2 regions of the Sphingobium sp. GW456-12-10-14-TSB1 genome follow, and region 2 is predicted to be linked to the other one. Evidence: predicted binding sites of a transcription regulator. Region 2 holds the regulator's gene; the other holds the start of a gene.
What was found. Region 2 encodes LexA, which represses DNA repair genes until DNA is damaged. Its sites were predicted from a motif close to GTTCCNCNCTTGTTCT; they were not measured.
Positions count from the first base shown of each region.

Region 1 (15,549 bases), 1.0 Mb from region 2:
GCACCGATACGTTGAACGTCGCCAGCGCCGTCACCCAGCCGAACCCGGCGAGGAGATAGCCCAGCAAGGCTAGCGCCAGCCAACCGCTCGCGCCGGTGATCGCGGTTCCCAGCGCCAGCGTCAGCGCCGCTGTCCGCACGATGGTTTCGACGGAATAGCGCGTACGCAGTCGGCGCGTGGACAGCGCGCCAATCACGGCGCCGATGCCGAAAGCGCCGCTCGTCACGCCGAATGTCAGCGCCCCGCCGCCCAATATGTTGCGCGCGACCAGCGGCATCAGCGCCGACACCGCACTCGCGCCGATGCCGAACACGCCCGCGCGCAGCAGCACCAGCTGGATTTTGGGCGACATCGCCACATAACGCACGCCTGCGCGCATCGCGACGCCCAGCCGCTCGCGCGGCAACAGCTTGGCTGGCAGGTCGGGCCGCCAGCGGAACAGCACCGCCAGCAGCGCGATATAGGTCAGCGCATTGGTCAGGAATGCGGCTGCGGCACCTGCGGTCGCGACGATGACCCCGCCCAGCGCCGGGCCGACGCTGCGTGCCAGGTTGAACCCCATGCTGTTCATCGCCACCGCGCTCGGCAGGATTGCGCGCGGGACCATATCGCCCACCGATGCCTGCCAGGCCGGGCCGTTGATCGCTGTGGCGCAGCCCAGCGCAAAGGTGAAGGCCAGCAGCAGCCATGGCGTAATCATCCCCGCCCAGGCCGTGATTGCCAGCGCAGCCGACACGATCAGCATCGCCAATTGGCAACCGATCATCACCATGCGCCGGTCCAGATTGTCCGCAACCGCCCCCGCCCATAGCGACAGCAGCATGATCGGCAGTGTCGTCGCCGCCGGAACCAGCGCGATTAGCAACGGGGAAGCCGAAAGCGACGTCATCATCCATGCCGCGCCGACAGACTGGATCAACCCGCCAAAATTCGACACCAGACTGGCCGTCCAGATCGCACGAAAAATGGGAATGGAAAGCGGCGACGGGGCTTTGGGGGAATCAACATCGGGCACATGCCCATGAAGCGGAATATCGTCCGCCGGTCAAACCCGTCAGTCTTTGGCCCCTGCCCTTACGTCAGAGCCACGCCACGCAAAAACTGCATTTCTTGCTTGCACTTTACGTAAACGTAAATACATTCAAGTGCGTATCCGATGCCCCCGGCAAGGGTGACCCACGGAGAGGGAAAATCTTATGGAAGCCTATATTTATGACGCCGTCAGGACGCCCCGTGGTCGGGGCAAGCCCGATGGGTCGCTGCACGAAATCACCCCGATCCAGTTGGCGACGCAGACGCTGGAAGCGATCCGTGATCGCAACGCCATCGATACCGCCGATGTCGACGATGTGATTCTGGGCTGCGTAACGCCAGTGGGCGAACAGGGCGCGGACATTGCGCGCACCGCCGTGCTGAACGCCGACTATGCACAGACAACGCCGGGCGTGCAGGTCAACCGGTTCTGCGCGTCTGGCCTTGAAGCCGTGAACATCGCGGCGGCGAAGGTCATGTCGGGCGAAGCGCTCTTCGCCATCGGCGGTGGCGTCGAATCGATGAGCCGCGTGCCGATGGCATCTGACGGCGGCGCAATCGCGATGGACCCCGCAGTCGCCTACAAGACCTATTTTGCGCCGCAGGGCATCGGCGCGGACGTCATAGCCACCAAGTTCGGCATCAGCCGCGACGATGCCGACGCCTATGCCGTGGAAAGCCAGAAGCGCGCCAAGATGGCGTGGGACGAAGGCCGCTTTGCCAAATCAATCGTCCCCGTGCGCGACGTGATCGGCCAGATCGTGCTCGACCATGACGAACATATGCGCCCGGACGCCACGATGCAGTCGCTGGGCGCGCTGAAACCCAGCTTCACCGCCCTTGGTGAGGAGATGCCCGGCTTCGACACCGTCGCCCTGCTGCGCTATCCCGAACTGGAAAGGGTCAACCATATTCACCATGCCGGCAACAGCAGCGGCATCGTCGATGGCGCCGCCGCCGTCCTGGTCGGTGGCAAGGATATTGGCGACAAATATGGCCTGAAGCCCCGCGCCAGCATCCGCGCCATGGCCTCGATCGGTTCGGAACCGCTCATCATGCTGACAGGGCCGGAATTTGTCGCAGGCAAGCTGCTGTCACGCGCGGGCATGACTGCCGCCGACATCGATCTGTGGGAACTCAACGAAGCCTTCGCCAGCGTCGTGCTGCGCTACATGCAGGCGATGCAGCTCGACCATGACCAGATCAACGTCAATGGCGGCGCGATCGCCATGGGTCATCCGCTCGGCGCGACCGGCGCCATGGTGCTGGGCACCGCGCTCGACGAACTGGAACGGTCGGGCAAGGGCACCGCGCTCATCAACCTGTGTGTTGGCGCAGGCATGGGCACCGGCATCATCATCGAACGTATCTAGCTATTTCCGTTCGGGCTGAGCGACGTCGAAGCCCACCATCGAACGCAGTGAGATGCCTTCGCTCCGCTCAGGCGAGCCCTTAGACCGGCTCAGGGCGAACGGGGGAGAGGAGATCAAAATGAACAGCATCACTATCAGCACCGACGCCGACGGCATCGCCACCTTGATGATCGACGTGCCGGACCAGTCGATGAACGTCATCGGCCCGGATTTCATCGCCGATCTGGACGCCGCGATCACCCGCATCGCGTCGGACGACGCGATCAAGGGCGCCGTGATCGCGTCGGGCAAGGATAGCGGCTTCATGGCCGGCATGGACCTTAAATATTTCGGCTCGATGCTTGCCACCAGCGATGGCAGCCGCCCGCAGCCCGCTGCGATCTTCGATCAGGTGTTCGTTCTCAACCAGTTGTTCCGCCGCCTCGAAACCTGTGGCAAGCCCGTCGCCTGCGCGATCGAAGGCACCTGCGTTGGCGGCGGCTTTGAACTCGCCCTCGCCTGCCACCGCCGGATCGTCGGCGACAGTCCCAAGACCCAGCTTGGCCTGCCCGAAATCCTGATCGGCCTGTTCCCCGGCGGCGGCGGGTCGCAGCGTCTGCCACGCCTCATCGGCGTGCAGGCTGCGCTCATGTACATGCTGCAAGGCAAGCTGTTCCGTCCCGCCGAAGCGGCGATGCTGAAAGCCGTCGATCAGGTCGTGCCGCAGGGCACGGCGCTGGAAACCGCGCGCGAATGGGTCAAGGCCAACCCCAACGCCGCGAGCCAGCCATGGGACGTCAAGGGTTTCAAATTTCCCGGCGGTGCGGGCGGGTTCAACCCCGCCTTCGTGCAGACCATGGTGGGCGCGCTGCCGATGACGCTCAAGCAGACCCAGCGTAACATGAATGCGCCCATCGCCTTGCTGTCGGCGGTCTATGAAGGGGCGATCCTGCCCTTCGACCGCGCGATCCGCGTCGAAAGCAAATATTTCGCCAGGGTCGCGGCCGATCCGCAGGCCGGCAACATGATCCGCAGCCTGTTCGTCAACAAGCAGGCCGCCGAACGCGGCGCGCGCCGCCCCAAGGACCAGCCCAAGGCCCCGACCATGAAGCTCGCCATGCTGGGCGCGGGCATGATGGGTGCAGGGATTGCCACCGTCGCCGCGCAGGCGGGGATGGAGGTCATCCTGTTCGACCGCGACATTGCCTATGCGCAAAAGGGCAAGGCGCATGTCGAATCCGTCCTGTCCAAGCGGCTTGGCAAGGGGATGACGCCCGAAAAGCTGGCCGCCACCCTCGCCCGCGTCACGCCGACCGCAACCTATGCCGACCTGGCAGGCGCGGACTTCGTGATCGAGGCGGTGTTCGAGGATGTCGCGATCAAGGCTGAAGTCACGAAGCAGGTCGAGGCTGTGCTTGGCCCCGACGTCATCTTCGGGTCCAACACCTCCACCCTGCCGATCACCAAGCTGGCGGGCGCATGGTCCAAGCCGGAAAATTTCATCGGCGTCCATTTCTTCTCGCCGGTCGAAAAAATGCCGCTGGTCGAAATCATCCTGGGCAAGCAGACTGGCCCCGCCGCCATTGCCAAGGCGCTCGATTTCGTCGCCCAGATCAAGAAAACGCCGATCGTCGTCAATGACTCGCGCGGTTTCTACACCTCGCGCTGCTTCGGCACCTATGTGCAGGAAGGTGCGGAACTGGTGGCCGAAGGGATCAATCCCGCGCTGATCGAAAATGCGGGCAAGCAATTGGGTATGCCCGTCGGCCCGCTCGCGGTCAGCGACGAAGTGTCGATCGAACTCGGCTATAAGGTGATGACGGCGGCCAAGAAGGAACTGGGCGACGCCTATGTCGCGCAATGTTCCGACGACGTCATGACGCAGATGGTGGAACTCGATCGCCTGGGCCGCAAAAATGCCAAGGGATGGTATGACTATCCCGAAAATGGCAAGAAAGCGCTCTGGCCCGGTATCGCCGATCTGTTCCCCCGTGCCGAGGATCAGCCGGATGTCGAGGCGGTCAAGGAGCGCCTTCTCTATCGCCAACTGGTCGAATGCGCCCGCTGTTTCGAGGAAGGCGTGCTGGAAACGCCTGAAGATGGCGACATTGGCGCCATCTTCGGCTGGGGCTTTGCCCCTTACACCGGCGGTCCCTTCGCTCATATGGACACGGTCGGCATCGCCCATGTCGTTGCGGTGCTGGACCGGCTGGCCGCGACCCATGGGAATCGCTTCGCGCCCACCGCGCAACTGCGCGAGATGGCGTCCACCGGCAGCACATTCTACCGCCCCGCGCCATCCCGCGCTGCGGCATGAAAAGACTGTAAATCGTAGCGTCGCTCGTTTAGGTCTCCCCATGACATCTGGGGAGACCTATTCTTTATGAGCGACAAACCGACGATCCTGGTAACAGGCGGCGCAGGCTATATCGGCAGCCACGCCGTATTGGCTCTGAAGGACGCCGGCTATGGCGTCGTCGTCATCGACAATCTTGTCACCGGGTTCGACTGGGCGGTGCCCGATGGGGTGCCGCTGGTGCGTGGCGACATTGCCGATCAGCCTTTGGTCGAATCCACCCTGCGCAAGCATGAAATCCGCGCGATCATGCATTTTGCAGGATCGGTCGTCGTGCCCGAATCCGTCGAAAACCCGCTCAAATATTACCACAATAACAGCGCCAAGACCCGCGACCTGATAGAGAGCGCGGTTCGCGTCGGCGTCAACCATTTCATCTTCTCTTCGACGGCCGCCACCTATGGCATTCCCGAAGAAAGCCCGGTCAAGGAAACGACGCCGCAACGGCCGATCAACCCGTACGGCATGTCGAAACTCATGACCGAATATATGCTGCGCGACGTCGCGGCGGCCCATCCGATGAACTTTTGCGCCCTGCGCTATTTCAACGTTGCGGGGGCGGACCCGCAGGGACGCAGCGGCCAGTCGACCGCAGGCGCCACCCACCTCATCAAGGTCGCGGTTGAAGCAGCGCTCGGCAAGCGCGCAGGCGTCTCGGTTTTCGGCACGGACTTCGACACCCCTGACGGCACCGGCGTTCGCGACTATATCCATGTAACGGACCTTGCCGCCGCCCATGTCCTCGCCCTCGAAGCCCTGATGGCCGATCCCGCGCGCAGCCACCTGCTCAATTGCGGCTATGGCCGGGGCTTCTCCGTCCTTGAAGTGCTCGACGCCGTGGATCGTGTCACCAACATGACCATCAACCGCACCTTGGGACCGCGCCGCGCGGGCGATCCCGATGCGCTGATCTCCGACAATCGCGCCATTCTGTCCACCTTCCCATGGGAACCGCGCTACGCCGATCTCGACCTCATCGTCCGCCACGCCCTGGCATGGGAGCGCAGCCTGAGCGAACGCGCCTGATGAGCGAAGCCTCCGTACGCGCCTGGTTCGCTGCAAATGCGCCGGACATCGCGATCATCGACCAGGGCGTCAGCACAGCTACCGTGCTGGAGGCGGCGCAGGCGCTGGGCGTCGAGCCTGCCCGCATCGCCAAGACGCTGTCGCTGCGCGTCGGTGACACCGTCGCCTTGGTCTGTACCCGTGGCGATGCCCGCCTGCATAACGCAAAGGCGAAAGCCGCGCTCGGCGCCAAACCCCGCATGCTTGGTGCTGACGAAGTCGAGGCCATCACCGGCCACCCGGTCGGCGGCGTCTGCCCTTTCGGCCTCGCTGCGCCGCTTCCGGTCTATTGCGACGTCTCGCTCCAAGCCTTCGCCACCGTCTTTCCAGCCGCCGGTTCACGCACCAGTTCGGTCGAACTCACCCCCGCCCGCCTCGCGCAACTGACTGACGCTAAATGGATCGACATCTGCACCCTGCCTGAAACCGTGGAATAATCACATGCCGACAGAGTATCATTTCACCGACGGTGGTGCAGCCGCCGCCGACCTCGCCACCCGCATCGCGACCGTGCTGAGCGAAGCGATCGCAACGCGCGGCACCGCTAGCCTCGCTTTGTCCGGTGGCCGGTCGCCAAAGCCCGTGCTGGAGGCACTCGCCCGCACCCCGCTCGACTGGAGCAAGGTTGTCGTAACTTTGGTCGACGAACGATGGGTGGCGCCCGATGCGCCCGACAGCAATGAACGGCTGCTGCGCGATACCTTGCTGACCGGCCCGGCCGCCGCCGCGCACTTCGTGCCGATGAAAAATGACGCGGCAGATGCTTATGCAGGCCGGCCCGCCGTCGAAGCCGCCTTCGCCGCCATTCCTTGGCCGCTCGACATAGTGCTGCTGGGCATGGGCGAGGATGGCCACACCGCCTCGCTTTTTCCCGCTGCGGCGGAACTGGCCGATGGCCTATCGAGCACCGCCCGCACCATCGCGGTCACGCCCCCCGCAGCGCCGCACCAGCGCCTCTCGCTGACGGCCAGCGCCATATTGGCCGCGCGCCACATCTTTCTGCAAATCAGCGGCGACGCCAAGAAGGCGGTCTATGCCCAAGCGCTGGAGGATGGCCCGGTCGAAACACTGCCTATCCGCCTTGCCCTGCTTCAGGCGCAGACGCCGGTGGAAGTCTGGATTAGCGCCTGAAAAGGCTTCCCCCGGCAGGAGAGGATTGACGACAAAAACGCCGCCTCCCCCCGGAAGCGGCGTCCAGTCAGCCTTAGTTGGCTTTGCTCATATCCACCTTCTCAACCCATTCGGGGTAGAAGGTCGGCTCGCGGTTGGACCAGCCAGCCGCCGTCGCCGCCGCTTCGCTGATCGACTGAAGCAGCGTACGACGCTTTTCGGGATGCAAATGCGGCAGACTGGCCGCCGCGCAGAAGGCGCCCGGAAGCCAGGGCCGTGCCCCCGCACCCAGCAGCCGCTCATAAAGAAAACGATAGGCCGAAAAACTTGCCAGCCGGTCCTGCCCCAGATCGAAGGCGGAGATGGTGACGAGCGGCGCCATGAATGGCTCGACCTGATCCAGCCCACTATCATCGGGCACGCGCGCCTTGATCTCCTCGATCCGGCCATAGATGCGGGCTTGTGCGCGAATGGAGGCTTCCTCCACCATGTCGCGCGACCACAGCTTCATCGCATCGCGACGATGCAGCCCAATATCCAGCGACCGACGAATATAGCGTTGCGTGGCAGACGGGAAACTGGCGAATTCACGCAATTCCGCCAAGGTTACGGCCCCGTCCGCAGGTCTTGCACTCGTACCCATTGTCATGCCCTCCGACTCCAAGTCGATCGTAGGAACATGCGCCTCTTATGGTTGCTAAAGGCTTAAGCGCCTGTTCCACGGCCATTCACAACGGACCAGATTTTGTTGTGCGGCGCAACATGAAAATTTGGCCTCGGTTGCGCAATCTTTCACGCGCCCGTCTGTCGCTCCAGCACTGCGCCGATCATGCTGCGCCACACCGCGACGTCGCCCGCCTGCGCCATCTGCGCGTCCGGTTCGCGCAACGTGTGCAATATTGCATAGGCATCATCGACATGACTGGGCCACGCCGCATCCACCGCGCCTGCCGCATGGGGATCGCTGCCGCCGCCATTCAGGCTAAGCTGACGGCCGGCAAGAACGCGGGCTATGCGTTCGATCGCGGGGGTGGCAGATGTCGGCATGGATGATCGCTCCTCTCAAAAACGCAGGTGCGTATTCGCAATCCCGCGAAGCAAAACTAGCATGATTTGCGGCAAAGAACCATCAATCCTGCCCTTCCTTGAAGCCCGACGAAGGCACCGGATCGCCCTTGTCACCCGGACGGGTGGCGGCTGGTGGATCGGACGCATCCATCGAATCCTTCAACCCTTCGTCCAGCTTCTCTTCCTCGCTCAGCACATGATCCTGTGCATCGGATTCACGCGCATCGCCCGCTTCCTCGCGACTGTTGGGGCGGACATCATCCTGATCGTTCATCACACTCTCCTTCTTGCCTGTTTCAACGGGCGGCGGCGGGCGGCGGTTCCCATGTTCGACCAACGGGCGGGGCAGTTCGACCAGCTACCGTGCCATGGGGCGACATTTCCCCCGCCAGCGCGTAAAAGGTGAAGATGACAAGCCTTCCCGACGACGGCGAACGCGGCGTATCCCCCGCGGTCGCGCTTTATTCCATTCTTGGTTTCTGGCTCTTCTACGCCATACTCGTAACCCTGCGCGCCGCCGTGATGGGCTTTGAATCGCAGGGCGAACTGGGTATTCGCCGCGCCGTCGTCACGGTGATCGGCATAGTCGTCACCTGGGTTCTCTACCTGGTGCTGCGCCGCTTCGACGCCAAGCCTTTAAGCGTCCGCATCGTCGCCGCCTTCTCGCTCGCCGCCCCCTTCGCGCTCGCGATGGCGTCTGCCAATTTCTACATGTTCAACGTCTATGACCCGGTGAATATCTTCACCGACGGCGATCGGGGCAAATATGCCAGCGAAGAGGCTTTTGCCCTGATCCAGATCGTCGAAGATGCGATCAGCCGCTATTTCTTCCTCGCCGCCTGGGCTGGCCTCTATCTCGCCTTGTCCTACGCCAGCGAAGCCCATCGTACGGAACGCCGCGCTGCCCGGCTGGAGCGCGCGGCCCAGCAGGCCGAACTGCGATCGCTGCGCTATCAGGTGAACCCGCATTTCCTGTTCAACACGCTCAACTCCCTCTCCTCCCTCGTCATGAAGGACCGGCGGGACGAGGCGGAGCAGATGATCATGTCACTCTCCAACTTCTACCGCACCAGCTTGACCGGCGATCCGCTGGACGACGTGCCGTTGGAGGAGGAAGTCCATCTCCAGAAACTCTATCTCGATATTGAGGGGGTTCGCTTTCCCGACCGGCTGAATACGGTGATCGATATTCCTCCCGGCCTGATGAGCGCTTGCGTCCCCGGCCTCATCCTCCAGCCGCTCGTCGAAAATGCCATCAAATATGGCGTCTCGCGCACCTCCAGCCCGGTCGAGATCCGTATCACCGCAAGGGAAGATGGCGGATTGATGCACATCGCCGTCACCGACGATGGCGACAACCCGCCCAGCCTGTCGGACAGCGGCAGCGGCATTGGCCTTGCCAATGTGCGGGACAGGCTATCAGCGCGCTTTGGCGATCAGGGCCAGATCGCCTATGGTCCGCGCGAGGAGAAGGGATTTTCCGTCCTCCTCACCCTACCCATCATCCGTCGGGGTTGCTGACGTCCATGTCCATCCGCACCATGATCGTTGACGATGAACCGCTTGCCGTCGAGCGGCTCCAGATGCTGTGCGCGCGTGAACCGCGCATCGCGCTTGTGGGCACCGCCACCGATGGCGAAGCTGCGCTACGCCTGATCGAAGGATTGAAGCCCGACCTCGTCATGCTCGACATCGCCATGCCGTTGCTCGACGGCATCGGCGTCGCCCGCGCGGTCGGGCGCATGGGCATCCGCCCGGCCGTCATCTTCGTTACCGCCTTTGAAGGGTTCGCGGTCGAAGCCTTCGACCTGGCCGCCATCGATTATATGCTCAAGCCCGTGGCGCACGATCGCCTGACCCGCGCCATCGACCGGGTCGAGGCAGTGTTGCGCAACCGCGCGCCCGAAGGCATCCCTGCACCCGCCGAACCACAACCCGACTGGGCCGAAGAATTCTGGGTGCCCCATCGTTCCGAACTGATCCGCATCGCCACTGACCAGATCGACCGGATCGAAGCCGAACGCGACTATATGCGCCTGCATGTCGGCAGCCACAGCTATCTGCTGCACCAGACGATCAGCAGCTTGGAGGAGCGGCTCGATCCGCAGCAGTTCGTCCGCCTCCATCGCTCCCACATCGTCCGGCGCGATCATATCGCCCGCCTGCGTCATGACGGCAGCGGCGTCTGGTTCGCCGCGCTCGTCGACGGTAACGAAATCCGCATTGGCCGCACCTTCCTGGCGAACGCCCGCGCCATGACGGGACGCTGAGGCGGAACAACGGCGCGTCGCCCTGCCCTCACGCAAAAAAGCCCGGCATTGGCCGGGCTTCTTCACAATTTGGCGGGTACCCCGGTAATCAGTTCTGCATGCCCTTCGCGCCTGCATCGGCATAGCGTTCGCTGGTTTCGGCACGAGCGATGGCGGCGTTGACCGGCGCTTCGACATGCGCGATCGCCTGCGTCTTGCATGCCTGCTTGGTGGCGTGGTCGGTCGACTTGCAAACCCGGTTTGCCGCGCGGGAAATGCGCTGACGCAATTCCCGCTGGTCGGACGCCTTGGACAGGTTCAGGTCGCCATGGCGCACTTCGCTCGTGCGGCCATTGGATATAAATTCACCAGCCGAAGCCGAACCGGCGGTGGCGATCAGCGCGAAGGAACCGAGCGCGGCGAAAAGGGTCGAACGGAACATGGGCTTATCTCCTCAAATCTGCTGTGGCTCAATCGCCACTTATCGACCACCGCCTGTTAGGGGCGGGCGGCGGTCCGGGTGCGAACGGGGCGGGCCTGGGGATCATTTGGGGTCGGCGCCGTCTCCCGTTCGCCCACCCTGTTTAGGCGCGGGCCGATGATGACGCCCGCCTGGTTCGACCGGCGGCACTCCGCATCGGCCAACGACGCTCCCATCGACAAAGCGCCGCGCGGCTCGGACAAACAGCGCGACGAACGACATGAACAGGCCGCCAAACGACATTTGCCGTAACGGAAAGCGGGAATCGCAACGAATGGCGGATGCGGAATTCGCGCGCCTGCGACAGCAGGGTCAGCGCATCGGTCCGCGCCAGCCAAACGAGAAAACGCCCCCGGCGCAAGGGATGGCCGGGGGCGTATCCAGGATGCTGTCGGGCACCGGGATCGGGATGAACTGTTGCGGAAAAGACGGTGCGACATCTGCGCAGCCGTTTTCTGCATGGCGCTCATCATAGCTGCAATGCCGCTGCGCGAACGCCCCGTTCGACAACCTGCCCCGGCAATACGCCCGGCGGCATTCCCCGGCGACAAACCGCCGACCGACATCCACCAACGACATGGGACGCGCCGTTGGCAGCGTTCCTGCGTTGGCCAGGATAGGCTCAGTCGGATGACTGGACGCTACGTCATGGCCGACAAAATCGGCAATGACGCGCAAATCAACGCCCATGTCTTTGGTACAGGGCAGCTAGCTTTGCGCTCCACGGTGCGGATTTTCCCTTCTCAAATCCCTGCCCTCGCCCCATCTGTCGGGACGATCGGCAGATGGACTTGCCCGAACAGAACAAATCTGGAACAACACGCCCCATGAGTCTGACCCACATAAGTGTGCGCGGCGCGCGCGAGCATAACCTCAAGGGCGTCGATGTCGATTTGCCCCGCGATTCCCTCATCGTCATTACTGGCCTGTCGGGATCGGGCAAAAGCTCGCTCGCCTTCGACACCATCTATGCCGAAGGACAGCGGCGCTATGTGGAATCGCTTTCCGCCTATGCGCGCCAGTTTCTGGAGATGATGCAGAAGCCCGATGTGGAGCATATCGAGGGTTTGAGCCCCGCAATCAGCATCGAGCAGAAGACCACATCCAAGAATCCGCGCTCGACCGTCGCGACCGTTACCGAAATCTACGATTATATGCGCCTGTTATGGGCGCGGGTCGGCATCCCCTACAGCCCCGCCACCGGCCTGCCGATCAGCGCCCAGACCGTCAGCCAGATGGTCGATCGCGTGATGCTGCTGCCGCAGGGCACCCGCTTTTACCTCCTTGCGCCCGTCGTGCGCGGGCGGAAGGGCGAATATCGCAAGGAATTGGCCGAATGGCAGAAGGCGGGCTATACCCGCGTCCGCATCGACGGCGAAATGATGCTGATCGAGGACGCCCCCGCGCTCGACAAGAAATATAAGCATGACATCGAAGTCGTGGTCGACCGCCTGGCCGTGGAAAACGACATGGGTACCCGCCTCGCCGACAGTTTCGAGCAGGCGCTCAAACTTGCCGACGGCCTGGCCTATGTCGATCTGGCCGATGGCGTCGTGCCGGGCCGCGAGGATGAAGCCCCTGCCGCCGACAAGAAGATGAAGGGGTCCGGCATCCCCGCCAACCGCATCGTGTTCAGTGAAAAATTCGCTTGTCCCGTCAGCGGTTTCACCATCGCGGAGATCGAGCCGCGCCTCTTTTCCTTTAACGCGCCCATGGGCGCCTGCCCGGCGTGCGACGGCCTTGGCGAACGGCTGGAGTTCGACCCCGAACTGGTCGTCCCCAACGAAGCCCTGAGCCTCAAGAAGGGCGCGGTCGTCCCCTGGGCAAAATCCAACCCGCCCAGTCCCTATTATATGCAAGTGCTCGGCTCTTTGGCCAAGGAATTCGGCTTCAGCCTCGACACACCCTGGTCGGACCTGCCGGGCGAAGTGAAGCTCATCATCCTGCACGGTACCGGCGGCAAGCCGGTCACCCTGAAATTCATGGATGGCCGCAAGAGCTATGAGGTGAAGAAAGCGTTTGAGGGCGTCATCGGCAATCTCAACCGCCGTCTGTTGCAAACCGAATCCGCCTGGATGCGCGAGGAACTGAGCAAATATCAGCGCGCCCAGCCCTGCGAAACCTGCCACGGTGCGCGCCTCAAACCCGAAGCGCTGGCGGTCAAGATTGCGGGCGAGGATATTTCCCTCTCCACCCGCCGATCGGTCGTGGACGCGCTCAATTTCTTCACCGCGATGCCGGACAAGCTAAACGATCAGCAGAACCAGATCGCCAAGGCCATTCTCAAGGAAATCGTCGAGCGCCTGGGCTTCCTCAACAATGTCGGGCTCGATTATCTCAATCTCGACCGCACCAGCGGCACGCTGTCCGGCGGCGAATCCCAGCGCATTCGCTTGGCGTCCCAGATCGGTAGCGGGCTGTCCGGCGTACTCTACGTCCTCGATGAACCGTCGATCGGCCTGCACCAGCGCGACAATGACCGGTTGCTCGTGACCTTGAAGCGCCTGCGCGACCTGGGCAACAGCGTGATCGTCGTCGAGCATGACGAGGATGCGATCCGCCACGCCGACTATATCGTCGACATGGGGCCGGGCGCAGGCATCCATGGCGGGCAGATCGTCACCCAGGGCACGCTGTCCGACATCCTCGCCGCCAAAGGGTCGCTGACCGCCGACTATCTGAACGGCACCCGCCGCATCGACGTGCCGAAGAAGCGCCGCAAGGGATCGGGCAAGAAGATCACCGTCCACAATGCCCGCGCCAACAATCTGCGCGGCGTCACCGCATCGATCCCGCTTGGCACCTTCACCTGCATCACCGGCGTCTCCGGCTCCGGCAAGTCCAGCTTCACCATCGACACGCTCTACGCCGCCTCCGCCCGCGCCCTGAACGGCGCCCGCATTCTGGCCGGCGCGCATGACAAGGTGACGGGCCTGGAACATTGCGACAAGGTGATCGACATCGACCAGTCACCCATCGGCCGCACTCCCCGCTCCAACCCGGCCACCTATACCGGCGCCTTCACCAACATCCGCGACTGGTTCGCGGGCCTCCCCGAAGCCCAGGCGCGCGGCTACAAGCCCGGCCGTTTCAGCTTCAACGTCAAGGGCGGCCGATGTGAAGCGTGCCAGGGCGACGGCGTGCTCAAGATCGAGATGCACTTCCTGCCCGACGTCTATGTGACATGCGACGTATGCCACGGCGCACGCTACAATCGCGAAACGCTGGAGGTGAAGTTCAAGGGCCAGTCGATCGCCGACGTGCTGGACATGACGGTCGAGGACGCGGTCGAATTCTTCAAGGCCGTCCCGCCCATCCGCGACAAGATGGCGATGCTCGCCGAAGTGGGCCTTGGCTATATCAAGGTCGGCCAGCAGGCCACGACCCTGTCCGGCGGCGAAGCGCAGCGGGTCAAGCTCGCCAAGGAACTTTCCCGCCGCGCCACCGGCAACACCCTCTACATTCTGGATGAACCGACCACGGGCCTCCATTTCGAGGATGTCCGCAAACTCTTGGAAGTCCTCCACGCGCTGGTCGACCAGGGCAACAGCGTCGTCGTGATCGAACATAATCTGGACGTCATCAAGACCGCCGACTGGATCATCGACATGGGACCGGAAGGCGGCGTGAAGGGTGGCGAAGTGGTTGCCGAGGGCACGCCGGAAAAGGTCGCCAAGGAATCCCGCAGTTTCACTGGCCACTATCTCGCTCCCCTTTTGGCTCGTCCAAAGGCCGAGGCCGCAGAATGATTGAATCCTCGACATTTGAACGCGCCAAGACCGTCCGGGGTACGGTCAACGCAGTCAACCAGAGGGCGGCGTCAAGAGCGGCGAGGTGGTAGCTGAGGGCACATCGGAGACGGTTGTGAAGAGCCGCGATGATTTACGGGGTAACATCTCGCTTCAATCTTAGCTTAACTGATGAATGAGTTTTCTATATAATATACAGGGGCATATAATTAATTAATAAAACTATTGAAAATGATATGTAGATCAATTTCTATGTTTTATTGTAATAAATTATTGGATATTGAAATGACCATATCTGAAAATGAATACTCTGGTTCATTTGGTCACTATTTTCAACACTATTTGCCTGATAATAGATTTGGCGACATCGAGAACATACTAGAAAAAAGGGGATTTTCTGGAAAAATAATAAGCTACTCAGAGGCCGTTTCGAAAGGGGTTGAGCAGCTGAGGCACATGTGATTCCGGGAGTTTGCAGACATCTCGGAGGCAGGTATGTGGACCCCAGCCACCCGCGCGCAGCATACGCGGGTCTCGAAGCGATACCAGACGGATTTGATCGACGCGGAGTGGCAGTTGATCGCAGTTTTTCTGCCGATGCCCGGTTCGACCGGACGACGGCGCGGATGGCCGATGCGTGAGATCGTGAACGCCATTTTCTATGTTCTGCGCGGCGGGATCGCATGGCGCTTGCTGCCGAAAGACTTTCCGCCATGGCAGACGGTCTATCGCTGGTTTGCCCGTTTGCGGGACGAGGCCGTGTTCGAGCGGATAAACCACGCGCTGGTGATGGCGGATCGTCAACGCGTGGGGCGCGAAGCCAGCCCGAGCGCGGCCATCATCGACAGCCAGAGCGTCAAAACTACGGAAAGCGGCGGCCCACGGGGCTACGACGCCGGCAAGAAGATCAAGGGCCGCAAGCGCCATGCCTTGGTCGATACCGATGGCAGGGCGCTGCTGGTCGAACCCCACACCGCCGATGTGCAGGATCGTGATGGCGGCGGCGCAGTGCTGCAAATCTCCCGCAGCCTGTTCCCGTTCATCGAGAAGGTCTGGGCCGATGGTGGCTACAACCATGAGCGCGTCA
Region 1 covers NZ_JBWKZI010000001.1:425,243-440,791, reverse strand. The annotation lists gene AC07X9_RS02215 (MFS transporter) at 1-1,015, opposite strand, end outside; gene AC07X9_RS02210 (acetyl-CoA C-acetyltransferase) at 1,197-2,405, shown strand; gene AC07X9_RS02205 (3-hydroxyacyl-CoA dehydrogenase NAD-binding domain-containing protein) at 2,524-4,701, shown strand; gene galE (UDP-glucose 4-epimerase GalE) at 4,768-5,766, shown strand; gene AC07X9_RS02195 (YbaK/EbsC family protein) at 5,766-6,242, shown strand; gene pgl (6-phosphogluconolactonase) at 6,247-6,936, shown strand; gene AC07X9_RS02185 (hypothetical protein) at 7,010-7,558, opposite strand; gene AC07X9_RS02180 (hypothetical protein) at 7,708-7,962, opposite strand; gene AC07X9_RS02175 (hypothetical protein) at 8,045-8,257, opposite strand; gene AC07X9_RS02170 (sensor histidine kinase) at 8,392-9,504, shown strand; gene AC07X9_RS02165 (LytR/AlgR family response regulator transcription factor) at 9,510-10,253, shown strand; gene AC07X9_RS02160 (UrcA family protein) at 10,342-10,674, opposite strand; gene AC07X9_RS02155 (hypothetical protein) at 10,831-10,965, shown strand; gene uvrA (excinuclease ABC subunit UvrA) at 11,541-14,462, shown strand; gene AC07X9_RS02145 (hypothetical protein) at 14,748-14,924, shown strand; gene AC07X9_RS02140 (IS5 family transposase) at 14,958-15,549, shown strand, end outside.
Region 1: a site for LexA is predicted at 11,515-11,530, ahead of uvrA (excinuclease ABC subunit UvrA). Genes of this name have one in related genera too.

Region 2 (15,549 bases):
CCGCGCGCACAGTGTCGCTGGTGCTGGCAATGCCGGTTTCGGCGGTTTCGATCAGCGTCGCGAGAGCGGCTGCCTGAATTTCCACATCCTGACGGGTCCGGTCCATCGCCTGCCGCGCGCTCTGGGCAGTCGCATCGATCCGTCCGGCGGCGATTTCCGCCATGCCCGTTACTTCTTCATTGGCGGCGCGGGTCGATTCCTGAAGCTGCGTCAGCTGGCTCGACAGGCTCTTGGTCGCGGACAGGGTGCGGGCACGGGCGTCGTCGGACAATTCGGCCAGCGCGTGAAGCCGCGCTTCCAATGTGTCGATTCGTTCTGCCAGCGCATGGCCGTTGTCCATGATCTGCGCCGCCATCCGGCCGGTGCGGTCCTCCAGTTCGGGGATCGTGGCGATCAACGAGTCCATCTTGGCGACCAGCGCAGCGCTTGCCCGCTCCGCCGATTCGGCGCGATCGACCGTTGCTTGGGACCGGCTGGCGATCAGTTCGGCGGACGCCTCCATATTGCTGCTGGCCGCAGCGCCATAGCTGTCGAGCAATTCGGCCTGTTGCTGCATCGACTGACGGGCGGTTTCCAGCTGGGTGGCGATCCGTCCCAGTCGCAGTTCCAGCAGATCGGCTTCCGTCCGCAGGGCGCGGGCAGTGTCGAGATAGCGGCGCGATTCGGCGCGGCTGTTACGCATCAACAGCAGATAGGCGAGGCCCAGCAGGATGAGCGGGACGACCAGCGTGGCGATGGCATTGGCCCAGAACAAGGGGCCGCCGGGCAGGTCGCCCGCCGCGAAAATCGCCCAGCCGGCAAAGCCGACCCAGCCGATCGCGAGCAGGCTCAAGCCCACGCGTATGCGTTTGACCCAGCCATCGCCCGCGCCATCATCCGAATCATCTTCGTCGATGTTGAGAGACGCCTGTTTCAAAAGCAAAATGTCATCCGCCTGCGACGCGTCGCTAGCTGCGCTTGATTCGTCGCGCCAGAACTCGACGATTGTGCTGCCCCCTGTCATGTCGTGCATCCTAGCAGCTTTTCCGTCCGCGCAAATGCCCTGTTACCAAAACTTAACGCAAGCCAGATAGCGTCTGTCTCTATGTCCTATGATCCCGGCGCCCTTCATGCAGCTTTATCCGCAGCCGTCGGCGATGACAGCGCCCTGATCGCAGACCTGCGCGTGGCCTTCATGGAAAGTGCCGAGCGGCAGATCGATCTGCTGGGGCGGGCGCGGTGCGACGCCAATTGGGAATTGGCGGCATGGCGGCTGAAAGGGCTGGCGGCCAGCTTCGGGCTTACAGCATTGATGGCGCTGGCTGATGAGGCAGCAGAGGCCGCGCCGGGTGATCCGCGCGTGCTGCGCCGGTTGCGCGCTGCGCTGGCGGGGCTGCAACAGACCTGAATTGAAGCATCGGTACGGCTGCGCTTGCGCGAAGCCGCGAGCCTTGCGACAAGGCCCGCTGCACAACAATCGGGTCGATACCATAACGATATGAGTTTCGCGGCTATTCTCAGCGCCAGCCGGGCTTCGGGCGATTCGTCTGGTGGCCAGACGACCGTTGGTCAGCGCGCGAGTCTGTATTTTGCCGGACAGACGCTGGTCGAATATCAGGCACGGCAAGCGGCGCAGGCCGGTGCGGATCGAATCATGATATTGGTGAGCGTGATCACCCCCGCCCTGTCGCAGGCGGTCGATCGGCTGAGCGCCGACGGGATCGCGGTCGCACTGGTGCGCGATATGGTGTCGATGGTGCGGGATGCGCCGCGCGATGCCGACGTCCTGCTCGTGGCCGACGGGGCGATCGTGTCGCAGACCCATTTCGAGGCGATGGCGAGCGCGGAGGGCAATGCTCTGCTGGTCACGGATGACAGCCGCGCCAGCACCCCGTTCGAACGGATCGACGCGGGGCAGCGCTGGGCCGGTCTGGCGCGAATCAGTCCGACCTTATTGTTCGGCACGCTCGACATGATCGGCGACTGGGATTTGTCGCTCACGCTGGTACGGGCAGCGGTGCAGAAGGGCGCGCGCCGCGTCACCGTGGCGCAGGATGATCTGCTCGAAGGGCGCGTCGCGCTGATCGAGACCCAGCAGCAGGCCGATCTGGTGGCGCAGGCGGTCACGGCGGCAGGCGCTTCGTCGGCACGGGCGCGGGGTGGCGTTGAACATTATCTGCTTTCGCCGCTGGCCCGGATGATCAGTCCGGCGCTGATGCGCATGCAGGTTCCTGCAATGCAGGTGCGGATCGCCGCCATCGCACTGGCCGCGATCGCGCTGGTGCCCGTCGAGCTGTTATGGACGCTGACCGGGTTCGCGCTGCTGCTGGGCGCGCTGTTACTGGCGGAAATTGCCGATCGTCTGGAGGAACTGGCGCTGCGACCGGCGCCGACGGGCTGGCTGGCATTTGTCACGCCATTACTGGCGCTGACCGGCATCGTGTTGGCGGGCAGCAGCACGATGGCCGCCGATCTGGCGCTGCTGCTCGCGATCATATTGGTGGCGGACCGCTGGCGGCGTACCGGCGGCGCCCGGCCATGGATGATCGTTACGCCCGGCACCGTGCTGCTCATGCTGATGCTCGCCGGATTGGTGGGCATGCTGGCGCAGGGTATCAGGGTGGCAATGCTGGCGCTGATCGCTTCGGCTGGCGCGATCATATTGCGCCCGCGCGACTGATATATTTCGATAGCAGGGTTTAGTGCATTTTAAGGACGTCGGGCTATGGTCCCGGTATGAACGCCTATTCGTCCCTTACCGGTGCGGTCATGGCGGACAGCTGGCCGATGGCGCAAGTCATGGCGGGCATGTCCGCCGTGCCGGTTGGCCATGCCATCGATCTGGCTTTCTTTTTCCCGGTCGAGGAACAGGCGCGCCACGATGCGTTGATCGCGGAAACGCGGCGGCATCTGGGCGGATGCCTGAACGCGATCGAGATGGCGCTGCGGCTCTCGCTCGACCACGCACCGGATGTCGCACACATATTATCACGCTCGTCAGAACCGATTTGCTGGCCAACCGTACGGGCGCAACCGACGCTGATCGGGCCGGCGCTGCTGGCGCATATGCAGATGCGCGCTGGCATCAGCCTGATGCTGCGGCAGTTTGGCCAGGCTGATGTTGATCGGCTGGACGATAGCGATGGGGGCGTGCTCACGCTGGGCGATGATCCGATGATCGGCGACGCCCTGTCTGCGCTGGCGCTGGCAGAGGGGCGCTGGATCGCGGCGGGCGGCGAGGATCGGCCGATGCGGCCGGACCTGCCCGCTGAATATTTTGCTGAACTGGTCTGGACGGCGGCTGCCTGTCTGGCCGCTGTGGTTCAGCGGAGCGCACCCGATCTGGGGGACGCGATACTGGTGGGATTCGAGCGGTCCGGCTGGGCCTTGCTTGCCGATCATGACGAAAGTGCTAGTCCCATTGCCGAGGCCGATCGGCTGGTGCGGCGGATCGGCGATCTTGCGGATTCGCCCGAACTGATGGGTGTCGCGCTGGGGCAGCGCCGCTTTCTGCTGTTTGCAGCGCTCGCGGCGCGGCGGCTGCGCATGACCACGGTGCAGGCGACCGAAATATTGGTGCTGGGGCCATTGGCGCAGGTAGCGATGCTGTGCCGTTCGCTCGGTGGATCGGATGCCGATTATCGCCATTTGCTGCTGGCGCTGCAGCCGGTGCGTCCTTCACTGTCCGACGCGGCTATCGTGGCGGAGGCCGAACGCTATCAGCAACTGACCGAGACGCAGGCTGATGCAGCAGTCAGCGCGTTGCGCACGCCGCCCGCTTTCCGTTCACGGCTGGACCATCTGCGCCGGGTTACAGGCGCGTGAATATGCCGTCCCATCCCGCGATCATCCGGGCATTCATCTCCGCCGACGGCCTTTTGCTCAGCGCTGACCTGCCTTTGCTGGCGCTTCAGCGCGAAGCCGGGGGCGATCTTGGCGCGCCGGTCGCGGTACCGCAACTGGCAGCGATCGCGCGGTTGTGCGTGCGATTGGGCATTACCGTCTCGCGGCCGATCATCGCGGCGACCCAGCATGGCGACATCGACATGTGGGTACGGGCACGGCCCGACAGCGATGGCGTCACTCTGTCGATCATTGACTGGCATGAGCGGCCAGTCGCTGCGTTGCCAGCGGACATAGCGCGGCGTGAAGCGGATATTGCGGCGCTGGCCGATGGCTGGAACTGGCAGATAGACGTGCAGTTGCGGTTCCAGATGGTGCTGGCCGGAAACGACGGCCATGGCGCGCTACCGCCCGATCCGCCCGTGCCCGGCAGCCGCTTTTCCAGCTATTTTCAGCTTCAGCCTGACGATGATGGCGACATGGCGATGCTGCGCGCCTTTGCCCAGCGGCGCGCCTTTCGGGACCAGACGGCAGCATTGGTCAGCGATCCGGCGCGGACGTTTCGCCTGTCGGGTTTCCCCATGTTCGATCTGGCCGGACAACTGACCGGCTATCGCGGCACGGCATTCGCTTTGGAGCAGATGGCGGCTGGTCCGATCGTGCAGGAGGCGGCAATTGCGCTGTATCCGGGCGAATTCGGCAAGCGGCTCGACCGGTCGCTGCGCCAGCCATTGGGGCGGATCATCGCCAACGCCGATACGATCAGTGCCCAGTTGGAGGGGCCGTTGCGCCCCGACTATGCCGATTATGCGACGGACATTGCAGCGGCCGGACGGCATCTGATGGCGCTGGTCGATGATCTGGCCGATTTGCAGGCAATCGACCGACCCGATTTCAGCGTGATCGCAGAAGAGATTGATCTTGCGGATCTGGGTCGCCGCGCTGCCGGGCTGCTGGCGGTCAAGGCGCTCGACCGGAATATCCGCATATCAGCGCCGGACCCGGACGCGACCATGCCCGCGATCGGGGAATTTCGCCGCGTGCTACAGATTTTGGTGAACCTTGTGGGCAATGCGGTGCGCTATTCGCCCGAAGGCAGCGAAGTGCGGATCGTCACCGAATGTGATCATGGCCAGGCGCGGATCATGGTGATCGACCAGGGGCAGGGGGTGGCCGTCGCGGATCGCGAACGGATATTCGAGAAGTTCGAGCGGCTGGGCCGCGACGATTCCGGGGGCAGCGGCCTGGGCCTCTATATCTCCCGCCGCCTTGCCCGCGCGATGGGCGGCGATATTCGCATTGGCGGCGCGCCCGGCGAAGGCGCGCGCTTCATCCTGACATTGCCAGCGGACGATTGATCCCCATGAAAAACGGCGCCCCTTTGACAGGGCGCCGTTCTGCATTTTGCATTGTGGTTGCGCAGGCTTAGCGCTTGTCGACCGGGATATAGTCGCGCTGCACCGGGCCGGTATAGAGCTGGCGCGGGCGACCGATCTTCTGCGCTGGGTCCGAAATCATTTCGTTCCACTGGGCGACCCAGCCGACGGTGCGGGCCAGGGCGAAGAGAACGGTGAACATCTCGGTCGGGAAGCCGATGGCCGACAGGATCACGCCGGAATAGAAGTCCACATTGGGGAAGAGCTTCTTTTCGATGAAATAGGGATCGCTGAGCGCAATCTTTTCCAGTTCGCGCGCGACGTCGAACACCGGGTCGGTGACGCCCATCGTGCGCAGCACGTCCTCGGCGGTCTTTTGCATGACGGTCGCGCGGGGATCGTAATTCTTATACACGCGATGGCCAAAGCCCATCAGGCGGAACGGATCATCCTTGTTCTTGGCGCGGGCGATATATTCGGGAATACGATCGACAGTGCCGATTTCGCGCAACATGTTGAGCGCGGCTTCGTTCGCGCCGCCATGCGCCGGACCCCACAGGCACGCAATGCCAGCCGCGATGCACGCGAAGGGATTGGCGCCCGACGATCCCGCCAGACGAACGGTCGATGTCGATGCATTCTGTTCGTGGTCGGCATGGAGGATGAAAATCTTGTCCATGGCGTCCACGATCACTGGATCGGGAACATATTCTTCCGCGGGCACGGAGAAGGTCATGCGCAGGAAGTTGGCCGTATAGGACAGGTCGTTGCGCGGATAGACGAAGGGCTGCCCTACCGAATATTTATACGCCATGGCCGCGATCGTGGGCATCTTGGCGATCAGGCGATGGCTGGCGATCCTTCGCTGCATCGGATCGTTGATGTCGGTCGAGTCATGATAAAAGGCCGACAGCGCGCCGACGACGCCGCACATGATCGCCATCGGATGCGCGTCACGACGGAAGCCGCGATAGAAGGTCGTGAGCTGTTCATTGACCATCGTGTGGCGCGTGATGGTACGGGTGAATTCGTCCAGTTCCTGGCTGGATGGCAGTTCGCCGTTCAGCAGCAGATAGCTGACTTCCATGAAGCTCGATGCTTCGGCCAGCTGGCCGATCGGATAGCCGCGGTGCAGCAGGACGCCTTCGTCACCGTCGATATAGGTCAGGCCGGATTCGCAGCTCGCGGTGGAGGTGAAACCGGGATCATAGGTAAACATGCCGGTGTTGGCGTAAAGCTTGCGCACATCGATGACCTGCGGACCGACCGAACCGTCCATGACGGCATAGTCCTTGGTCTCTCCTCCGACGGTCAAAGTGGCTTTGTTTTCCGACATATTGTTCTCCATTTATGCCATCAGCCAACCGATGCGTGCCCAACATCGGTCAGCCGTTCCAAGCTCCCCTCTTTCCCCAACAGGAAGAGGACATCAAAAATACCCGGCGAGACGGTGCGCCCGGTGAGTGCCGCCCGAAGCGGCTGCGCCACCTTGCCCAGCCCCAGGCCGGCATCCTCCGCCACGCGGCGAATTGCGTCCTCGATCGCTTCGACCGTCCATGTTTGAACTGGTCTCAAAGCGTCGGCTGTCTTGACCAGCAGCGCGCGCGCCGAGTCGTCTAGCAGAGCCAATGCCTTTTCGTCAAAATCCAGTGGGCAATTTTTGAACAGAAATTCGGCGCCCTCGGCAATTTCATTAAGCGTTTTGGCGCGCGGCTTGAGCGAGGGCATCGCGGCCGTCAATAGCGCCAGGCCGGTGTCCGGCAAGGCGCGATCCAGACGGGCGGCGACGCGCGGCGCGACCAGCGCGGCGAGGCGGGCGTCGTCGGCTTCGCGCAGATAATGGCCGTTCAGATTTTCCAGCTTCTTGATGTCGAAGCGCGCGGGCGATCGGCCGACGCCGCTGATGTCGAACAGCTCGATGGCGCGGTCGATCGGGATAATCTCCTCGTCGCCATGACCCCAGCCCAGCCGCAGCAGATAGTTGAGCACCGCTTCGGGGAGCATCCCCATATCGTCACGATAGGCATCCACGCCCAGCGCCCCGTGGCGCTTGGACAATTTCGCGCCGTCCGATCCGTGGATCAGCGGGATATGGGCATAGACCGGCTCGTCCCAACCCATGGCACGGATGATGCAAAGCTGGCGGAAGGCGTTGTTGAGATGATCGTCGCCGCGGATCACATGGGTGACGCCCATGTCATTATCGTCGACGACGACGGCCAGCATATAGGTGGGCGTGCCATCGGACCGTAGCAGGATCATATCGTCCAGCTCGGCATTCTGTACGACAACACGGCCCTGCACCGCGTCCTCGATCACCGTTTCGCCTTCGCGCGGGGCTTTCAGGCGGATGACGAAAGGCGCGCCTTCAGGCGCTTCTTCGGGCGAACGGTCGCGCCAGCGCCCGTCATAACGCATCGGCTGCTTGGCCGCGCGCTGCTGTTCGCGCAGTTCGGCCAGTTCTTCGGGCGTGGCATAGCATTTATAGGCATGGCCGTTCGCCAGCATCGCGTTGGCGACTTCGGCGTGGCGCGGCGTGCGGGCGAATTGAAACACGGCCGGTTCATCACCGCCCAGACCCAGCCAATCCAGCCCGTCGAAAATGGCCGCCACCGCTTCTTCGGTCGAGCGGGCGCGGTCGGTATCCTCGATCCGCAGCAGGAATTTGCCGCCATGGTGACGCGCGAACAGCCAGTTGAACAAAGCGGTGCGCGCGCCGCCAATATGCAGGAACCCGGTTGGCGATGGCGCGAAACGGGTCACTACCGGCTTGTTCATTCCCGTTGCACTTGCCGTCATATTCGCTGACATTCGTCCTGCCTGTTCCATGAATGCGTCGCCCCCTAGCATGGCTTTTGAGCCACGACAAACCTCCCTTTGGTGGGGGGCTGCGGCGTGGTTGCGCGGGGCGTTTTCGCGGGTGGAAAGCTGGCTGGAGACGGAGCGCGAGCAAATTCCCCTGTGGGTGCCAATCGCGCTGGGCGCGGGCATCGCTGCCTGGTTCCTGCTGCCCGACAGGGCCGGCTGGCTGGCCTTTTGCTGTGGTGCGCTGGCGCTCGCTTGCCTGGGGTCGCTGCTGCCCGATGGCGCGCGGCTGCGGCGCATGATCGTGGCGGGCGGGATGCTGGCCTGCATCGGATGCGCGCTGATCTGGGGGAAAGCGGTGCTGTTGGGGCAGCCGCCGTTGGCGCGGGCGGTCTTTACCGTGGTGACGGGTGAAGTGATGGCGGTTCGGGCGGTTCCCGCGCAACAGATGGTGCGCGCCATGCTGCATCCGGTCGACGCGTCAGGCCTGCCAGCCACGATCCGGGTCAACATAGCCGAGGCGGATGTTCCGGCCGGATTGGGCGAGGGGGCGGTGATCCGCTTTCGCGTCCGTTTAATGCCGCCAGCCCCGCCCAGCGTGCCGGGTGGCTATGATTTTGCCGCGCGTGCCTATTTTCAGGGGATTGGCGCTACTGACAAGGCGCTCAAACCGATTGACGTCCTACGCCCGTCAACCGCGCCGCCGCCGCTGCGGGCGCGCTTGTTCGCGCATATTCGGGAGCAGGTGGATGGGCCGGCGCAGGGCATTGCCGTGGCGCTGGCGACAGGGGACCAGGGCGCGATTGCGGAGGCCGATGCCGAAGCGATGCGCCGTAGTGGGCTTGCCCACCTGCTCTCGATCAGCGGGTTGCATGTGACGGCGCTGATCGGCGCGGTGATTTTCCTGTTGATGCGGGTGATGGCGTTGAGCCAGCGAGCAGCCCTCGACTGGCCGCTGATGCTGATCGCGGCGGCGGGCGGGGCGCTGGCGGGTATCGGTTATACGCTGCTGACCGGGGCGGAGGTGCCGACGCTGCGGTCCTGCATCGCCGCGCTGCTGGTGCTGGGCGGGCTGGCGCTGGGGCGCGACGCGATCACGTTGCGGCTGGTCGCGGTGGGCGCGCTCATCGTCCTGGCCTTCTGGCCCGAAGCGATGACGGGACCGAGTTTCCAGATGAGCTTTGCCGCCGTTACCGCGCTGGTTGCGCTGGCCGAGCATCCGCGGTTTCGCGCCTTGACCAGCGCGCGGGATGAGGGGTGGGCGCGCAGGGCGGGGCGGGTGCTGGCGGCAATGCTGATGACCGGCATTGTCGTCGAACTGGTGCTGATGCCGATCGCGCTGTTCCATTTTCACAAGGCCGGGATGCTGGGGGCGTTCGCCAATCTCGTCGCCATCCCGTTGACTACCTTTGTCGTGATGCCGCTGGAGGCGCTGGCGTTGCTGTTCGATCTTGTCGGACTGGGCGCCCCCTTTTGGTGGATGACCGCGCAGACGCTGAACCTGTTGCTGCTCATCGCCCATGGCGTCGCCGCCAGTCCAATGGCGACAATGCTGACGCCGGCGGTGCCGTCCTGGCTGTTCGCGCTGATGATCGGCGGGCTGCTCTGGTGTCTGTTGTGGCGCAGCGGGTGGCGCTGGCTGGGCCTTGGGCCCGTGGCGATCGGCGTGACCGGCGTGCTTTGGCTATCACCGCCCGATATTCTGGTGACGAGCGATGACCGCCACGTCGCGGTGCGGACATCGACGGGCGGCATGGCACTGCTGCGCGCGGGCGCAGGCGATTATGTGCGTGACACGCTGGCGGAGAGCGCAGGCTATGACGGGCCGATCGAAGCGATGGCGGACCTGCGGCAGGCGCGCTGCTCGACGGATCTGTGCGCAGTGGGGATGCAGGCGGGCGGGCGGCGCTGGCATGTGCTGGCCACCCGCAGCGACATGCTGGTCGAACGGGCCTTGTTCAGCCGGGAATGTGCCGCCGCCGACATCGTCATTGCCGATCGCGCGCTGCCACGTTGGTGCCGCCCGCGCTGGCTGAAGATCGACCGACGGATGCTGGCGCGAACCGGCGGCATTGCCATCGACCTGGACGATGCGCGGGTCAGTACGGTGAAGATGGCGGGCGACGCTCATCCCTGGATCGTCGCACCGCGCCCTCGCCGCAGCCCGTCATGGCGGCCTTAATTATAACGGCGCAGCAGTCCCGCCAGCTTGCCCTGAATTCGCACCTGTCGCGGATCATAGATTTGCGGTTCATAGGCGCTGTTGGCCGGATCGAGCCGGACGCGCTGTCCTTCGCGGCGGAAATATTTAAGCGTCGCTTCCGCATCGTCGATCAGGGCGACGACGATCTGGCCTTCGCGGGCGACATCAGTGCGCTGGATCAGTGCAAAATCGCCGTCGAGAATGCCCGCTTCCATCATCGAATCGCCCGACACTTCCAGCGCATAATGATCGCCAGCCCCCAGCAGCGCGGCGGGGACGGACAGCATATTCTGCCCCTCCATCGCCTCGATCGGGACGCCGGCGGCAATACGGCCATGCAGCGGGATTTCGATGACGTCATTGGCAGCGATCGGCAGGCTGGGCGCCAGTTGCGGCTTGGCCGGAGCAACCGGCGCAGGGACGCGGTGCATGGCGTCGGGGAGCTTCAACACCTCCAGCGCGCGGGCGCGATTGGGCAGGCGGCGGATGAAGCCGCGTTCCTCCAATGCATTGATCAGCCGGTGAATGCCGGACTTGGATCGCAGGTCGAGTGCATCCTTCATCTCCTCGAAAGAAGGGGATACGCCACCTTCCTCCAGCCGGGTCTGGATGAAACTCAGCAATTCCTGCTGCTTGAGGGTCAACATGCCTGCGGTCCTCCATGGAACGTATAAGGAACACATAGGAAACGGAAGGAGGCGAGTCAAGCGAGCAACAACGGACCGGAAGCGGCGCATCCGGCCATGGGGACCGGGTCCAATCGAACGGTCGATCAGTCCGTCAGGGGCAGGATGGTGACGATGTCGCCTGCGGCTGCGATCGATGAACCGGCAGGGCGAACAATCAGGCAGTCGGCCATAGCCATGGCGGCCGTGGCGGCGCTGTCCTGCGACGTGACGGAGACGATCCCGGCCTCCCCCCGATAGGCGCGCAGATAATCGTCGCGATCGCCGGTCGCGGGTAGCGGCGCGGCAAGGCGCGCCTCGCTCAGGCGCGGGAGCGGCGCGGTCGATCCGGCGCGATGGCGCACCAGCGGCAACAGGAACAGCGTCGCGGTGACAAAGGCCGAGACCGGATTGCCCGGCAGGCCCAAAAATACGGCATCGGCAATGGTACCGGCCATTAGCGGCTTGCCCGGCCGCATCCTGATCTTCCAGAAATCGAGCGTACCCCCCGCCTGCACAAAGGCAGGCCGGACCATGTCATGATCGCCGACGGATGCACCGCCGGTAGAGACGATGATGTCCGCCGACGCCGCGCGTTTCAGCGCAGCCGTCATGGCATCAAGATCATCGGGAACGATGCCCAGATCAACGACGTCGCACGGCAGGGTTGCCAGCATCGCCGCCAGCATGGCCGCATTGGAAGAGGGCAGACTGCCCGCCGGGGTCGGCGCGCCGGGGGGCACGAGTTCGTTGCCGGTCGAGATCAGCGCGACCGTGGGGCGGCGGCCGACGGGCAGCCTCCCATGGCCGCCCAGCACGGCGAGCGCGATGCGCGCGGGTGTAAGGGTAGTCCCGGTGGCGAGCAACAGGGCGTTCGTGGCAAAGTCCGACGCGGCCGGGCGTATGTTGCGCCCGACAGGCAGGGGATCGTCGCTGGCGGTCAGTCGGTCGCGCTCGCGGATGGCATTTTCCTGGATCAGGATCGTGTCTGCGCCAGCGGGCAGGGGCGCGCCGGTGAAGATGCGGCAGGCCTGTCCGGGCGCCAGCGGCGCAGGCACAGCGCCGCCAGCCGCGCTTTCGCCAGTGACTTGCCACGGCCCCGGCCATTCAGCGGCACGCACGGCATAGCCGTCCATCGCGGACAGATCGGCCCAGGGCTGGTCGCGAAGCGCCAGTAGGTCGCTGGCCAGCCAGCGTCCGGTGCAGGCGGCGACCGGCGCTGTTTCCGCTGGCAGCGGGCTCGCAAGGGCGAACAGGCGAACCTGCGCCTCGGCGACGGGCAGCAGGCTCATGCCGCGCGCCAGTCGCCCGACTTGCCACCGCTCTTGGCGATCAGGCGGACCTGGCCAATGACCATGCCCTTGTCGAGCGCCTTGGCCATGTCATAGATGGTGAGCAGCGCGACAGAGGCAGCGGTCAGCGCCTCCATTTCCACGCCCGTCTGGCCAGCGGTGCGCGCGGTGGCGGTGACGGTCACGCCGCTTTCGTCCAGATCGAAGTCGATATTCACGCTGCTCAGCGCGATCGGGTGACAAAGCGGGATGAGGTCGGCCGTGCGCTTGGCCGCCATGATCCCTGCGACCCGCGCGACCGCCAGCACGTCGCCCTTCTTGACCAGTCCCTGCGCAATCGCGGCAGCGGCATCGGCGATCATGTCGATCCGGCCGCTGGCGACCGCTTCCCGCGCGGTCACCGCCTTGGCCGACACATCGACCATGCGCGCCGCGCCGTCCGCGTCGAGATGGGTAAGGCCCGTCACGCGCCGGTCAGCAGGCTGCGCGTCGCCGCCTCGACATCGGCCTGCCGCATCAGCGTTTCGCCCACCAGGAAGCAGCGCACGCCATGATCGGCCATGGCGGTCAGGTCGGCATGGCTGCCAAGGCCGCTTTCGGCGACGAAGGTGTAACCGGCAGGCGCCTTGCCCACCAGTTCATAGGTGCGGGCGAAATCGACGCTGAAATCGCGAAGGTCGCGATTGTTGACGCCGATCAGGCGGGATCGCAGCTTGAGCGCGCGCTCCATTTCCGCCTCGTCATGCACTTCGATCAGCGCGTCCATGCCAAGCCCAAGCGCTGCATCCTCAATCTCCGCCATCTGCCCGTCATCAAGGGCGGCGACGATGATCAGGATCGCGTCGGCCCCCAGCGACCGGCTTTCCAAAATCTGCCAGGGATCGACGATGAAATCCTTGCGCAGTACGGGAAGCGCGCAGGCGGAGCGGGCCGCCATCAGATAATCGTCATGGCCCTGAAAATAGGGTTCGTCCGTCAGCACCGACAGGCAGGCCGCGCCGCCAGCGGCATAGGCCTGCGCATGGGCGGGGGGATCGAAATCTTCGCGGATCAGCCCCTTGGACGGGCTGGCTTTCTTGATCTCCGCGATCAAGCCGAAGCCGGAACGGGCTGCGTCGTCCAGCGCCTTGCGAAAGCCGCGTGGGGGCGTCTGTTCGCTGGCGCGGGCGTGGAGCGACGACAGCGATGTCGCGGCCTTGCGCCGGGCGACATCCTTGCGCTTGAAATCGCAAATCTCGATCAGCTTGTTGGTCATTGATAGGCTATCCAGCAATTGAGCAGGGCATTGGCAAGGCCACGGTCGATCGTCTCGGCCGCTTCCTCCACGCCCTCCTTAAGGTCCGCTACCGCGTCGGCCACGACAAGGGCGGCTGCGGCGTTGAGCAGCACGGCGTCACGATAGGCGCCCGGTTCGCCCAGCAGCAGCGCGCGCAGGGCGGCGGCGTTATGCGCTGCGTCGCCGCCCCGGATCGCATCGACCGGGGCAGTGGAGAGGCCCAGATCGGCAGCGGACAGGCGATGCATGGCAACCACGCCATGGCCCGCGACTTCGGCAATGTCGTTGCCGCCTGCCAGCGACAGTTCGTCCAGCCCTTCATCGCCCGACACGATCATGGCCCGGTCGACGCCCAGTTCGGCAAGCGCCTGCGCATAGATGGGAACATAGGCGGGGCGGGCGATGCCGACCAGTTGGCGGCGTACCCCGGCCGGGTTGGCGAGCGGTCCCATCAGGTTGAAGATGGTCCGTTCGCCGATCGCCTTGCGGATCGGGCCGAGCCGCTTGAGCGCGGGATGGTAATTTTGTGCGAAGAGGAAGCAGATGCCGATCTCCGCCAGTGTCTTTTCGGCGCTGGCCGCCGCCCGGTCCAGGTCGAGCCCAAGCGCTTCGAGCGTGTCGGCTGCACCCGCCTTGGAAGATGCCGCGCGGTTGCCATGCTTGGCGACGGGGACGCCAGCGGCCGCGACGACCAGCGACACGGCGGTCGAGACATTAAGGGTATGATGGCCATCGCCCCCGGTGCCGCACACGTCGATCGCGCCTGCCGGGGCGGTGACCGGGATCATCCGGGCGCGCATGGCCCGCGCGGCAGCCGCGATTTCGATCGCAGTTTCGCCGCGCCGGGCCATGGTGACGAGAAAGGCGGCGATGTCCGCTTCGGGAAGGTCGGCGTCGAACAGCTGGTCGAAGGCGCGGGCGGCGGCCTGCGCATCAAGCGGACTGGAAGGATCGGGCAGGCTGGTCATCGCGCTTGCCTTAATCATCAGCGGGGTAGTGAGTCGAGGGGGGAGCGACGGCAATTTTGCGTGTGGGGGCCAGTTGCTCGGCCAAAGCCCGACCTTGCAATCAGTCGTCGCCCCGCTATGAACCGCGACATTCGCAAGGACCCGGTGAAATTCCGGGTGGCTATTCCGGCCGCCGATCCGCCGGACAACATCACGCATGTTCATACGCCAGCGCCAGTAGTCCGGCGCGATATGCCCTGATGTGGAATTTTCAGATGACAGATTTTTTGACACGCTATCGCCAGCAATGGTTCAGTGACGGACAGGCTGCGCGTCGGGACGTCATGGCGGGTATCGTCGTTGCGCTCGCCCTCATTCCCGAAGCGATCGGATTTTCGATCATCGCTGGCGTCGATCCGCGCGTCGGCCTCTATGCCTCGGTCGTCATTGCGATGGTCGTGGCCTTTACCGGCGGTCGGCCAGGCATGATCTCAGCCGCCACGGCTGCGGTCGCCGTGCTGGTGATGCCGCTGGTTCGCGACCATGGGGTCGAATATCTGTTCGCCGCGACCATCGTGATGGGCATTGTCCAGATCATTGCGGGGCTGTTGCGGCTGGACCTGCTCATGCAGTTCGTATCCCGGTCGGTGATTACCGGGTTCGTCAATGCGCTGGCGATCCTGATCTTCCTGGCGCAATTGCCGCAATTGACCAATGTCGGCTGGGAAACCTACGTCATGATCGCGGGCGGCCTTGCGATCATCTATCTTTTGCCACGCCTGACCAAGGCTGTGCCGTCGCCGCTGGTCGCCATATTGGCGTTGAGCGCAATCAGCATCGGCATGGGCTTGTCCGTCAACACCGTCGGCGACATGGGCAAGTTGCCGGAGGGGTTGCCCAGCTTTGCCTTTCCCATGGTGCCATTCACGCTCGAAACCTTGCAGATCATCTTGCCATATGGGCTGACGATGGCGGCTGTCGGCCTGCTCGAATCGTTGCTGACGGCGCAGATCGTCGATGACATGACCGATACCGACAGTGACAAGCGGCGCGAATGTGCAGGGCAGGGGAGCGCCAACATCGTCGCGGCGCTGTTCGGCGGCATGGGCGGCTGCGCGATGATTGGCCAGTCGGTGATCAATGTGACATCGGGCGGACGCGGT
Region 2 covers NZ_JBWKZI010000001.1:1,450,288-1,465,836, reverse strand. The annotation lists gene AC07X9_RS07115 (coiled-coil domain-containing protein) at 1-1,003, opposite strand, end outside; gene AC07X9_RS07110 (hypothetical protein) at 1,085-1,387, shown strand; gene AC07X9_RS07105 (hypothetical protein) at 1,478-2,659, shown strand; gene AC07X9_RS07100 (DUF2336 domain-containing protein) at 2,716-3,804, shown strand; gene AC07X9_RS07095 (sensor histidine kinase) at 3,801-5,180, shown strand; gene AC07X9_RS07090 (citrate synthase) at 5,248-6,534, opposite strand; gene gltX (glutamate--tRNA ligase) at 6,555-8,027, opposite strand; gene AC07X9_RS07080 (ComEC/Rec2 family competence protein) at 8,047-10,185, shown strand; gene lexA (transcriptional repressor LexA) at 10,182-10,853, opposite strand; gene AC07X9_RS07070 (molybdopterin molybdotransferase MoeA) at 10,979-12,163, opposite strand; gene moaC (cyclic pyranopterin monophosphate synthase MoaC) at 12,160-12,630, opposite strand; gene trpC (indole-3-glycerol phosphate synthase TrpC) at 12,627-13,418, opposite strand; gene trpD (anthranilate phosphoribosyltransferase) at 13,415-14,407, opposite strand; sul1 at 14,542-14,597, shown strand; gene AC07X9_RS07050 (SulP family inorganic anion transporter) at 14,662-15,549, shown strand, end outside.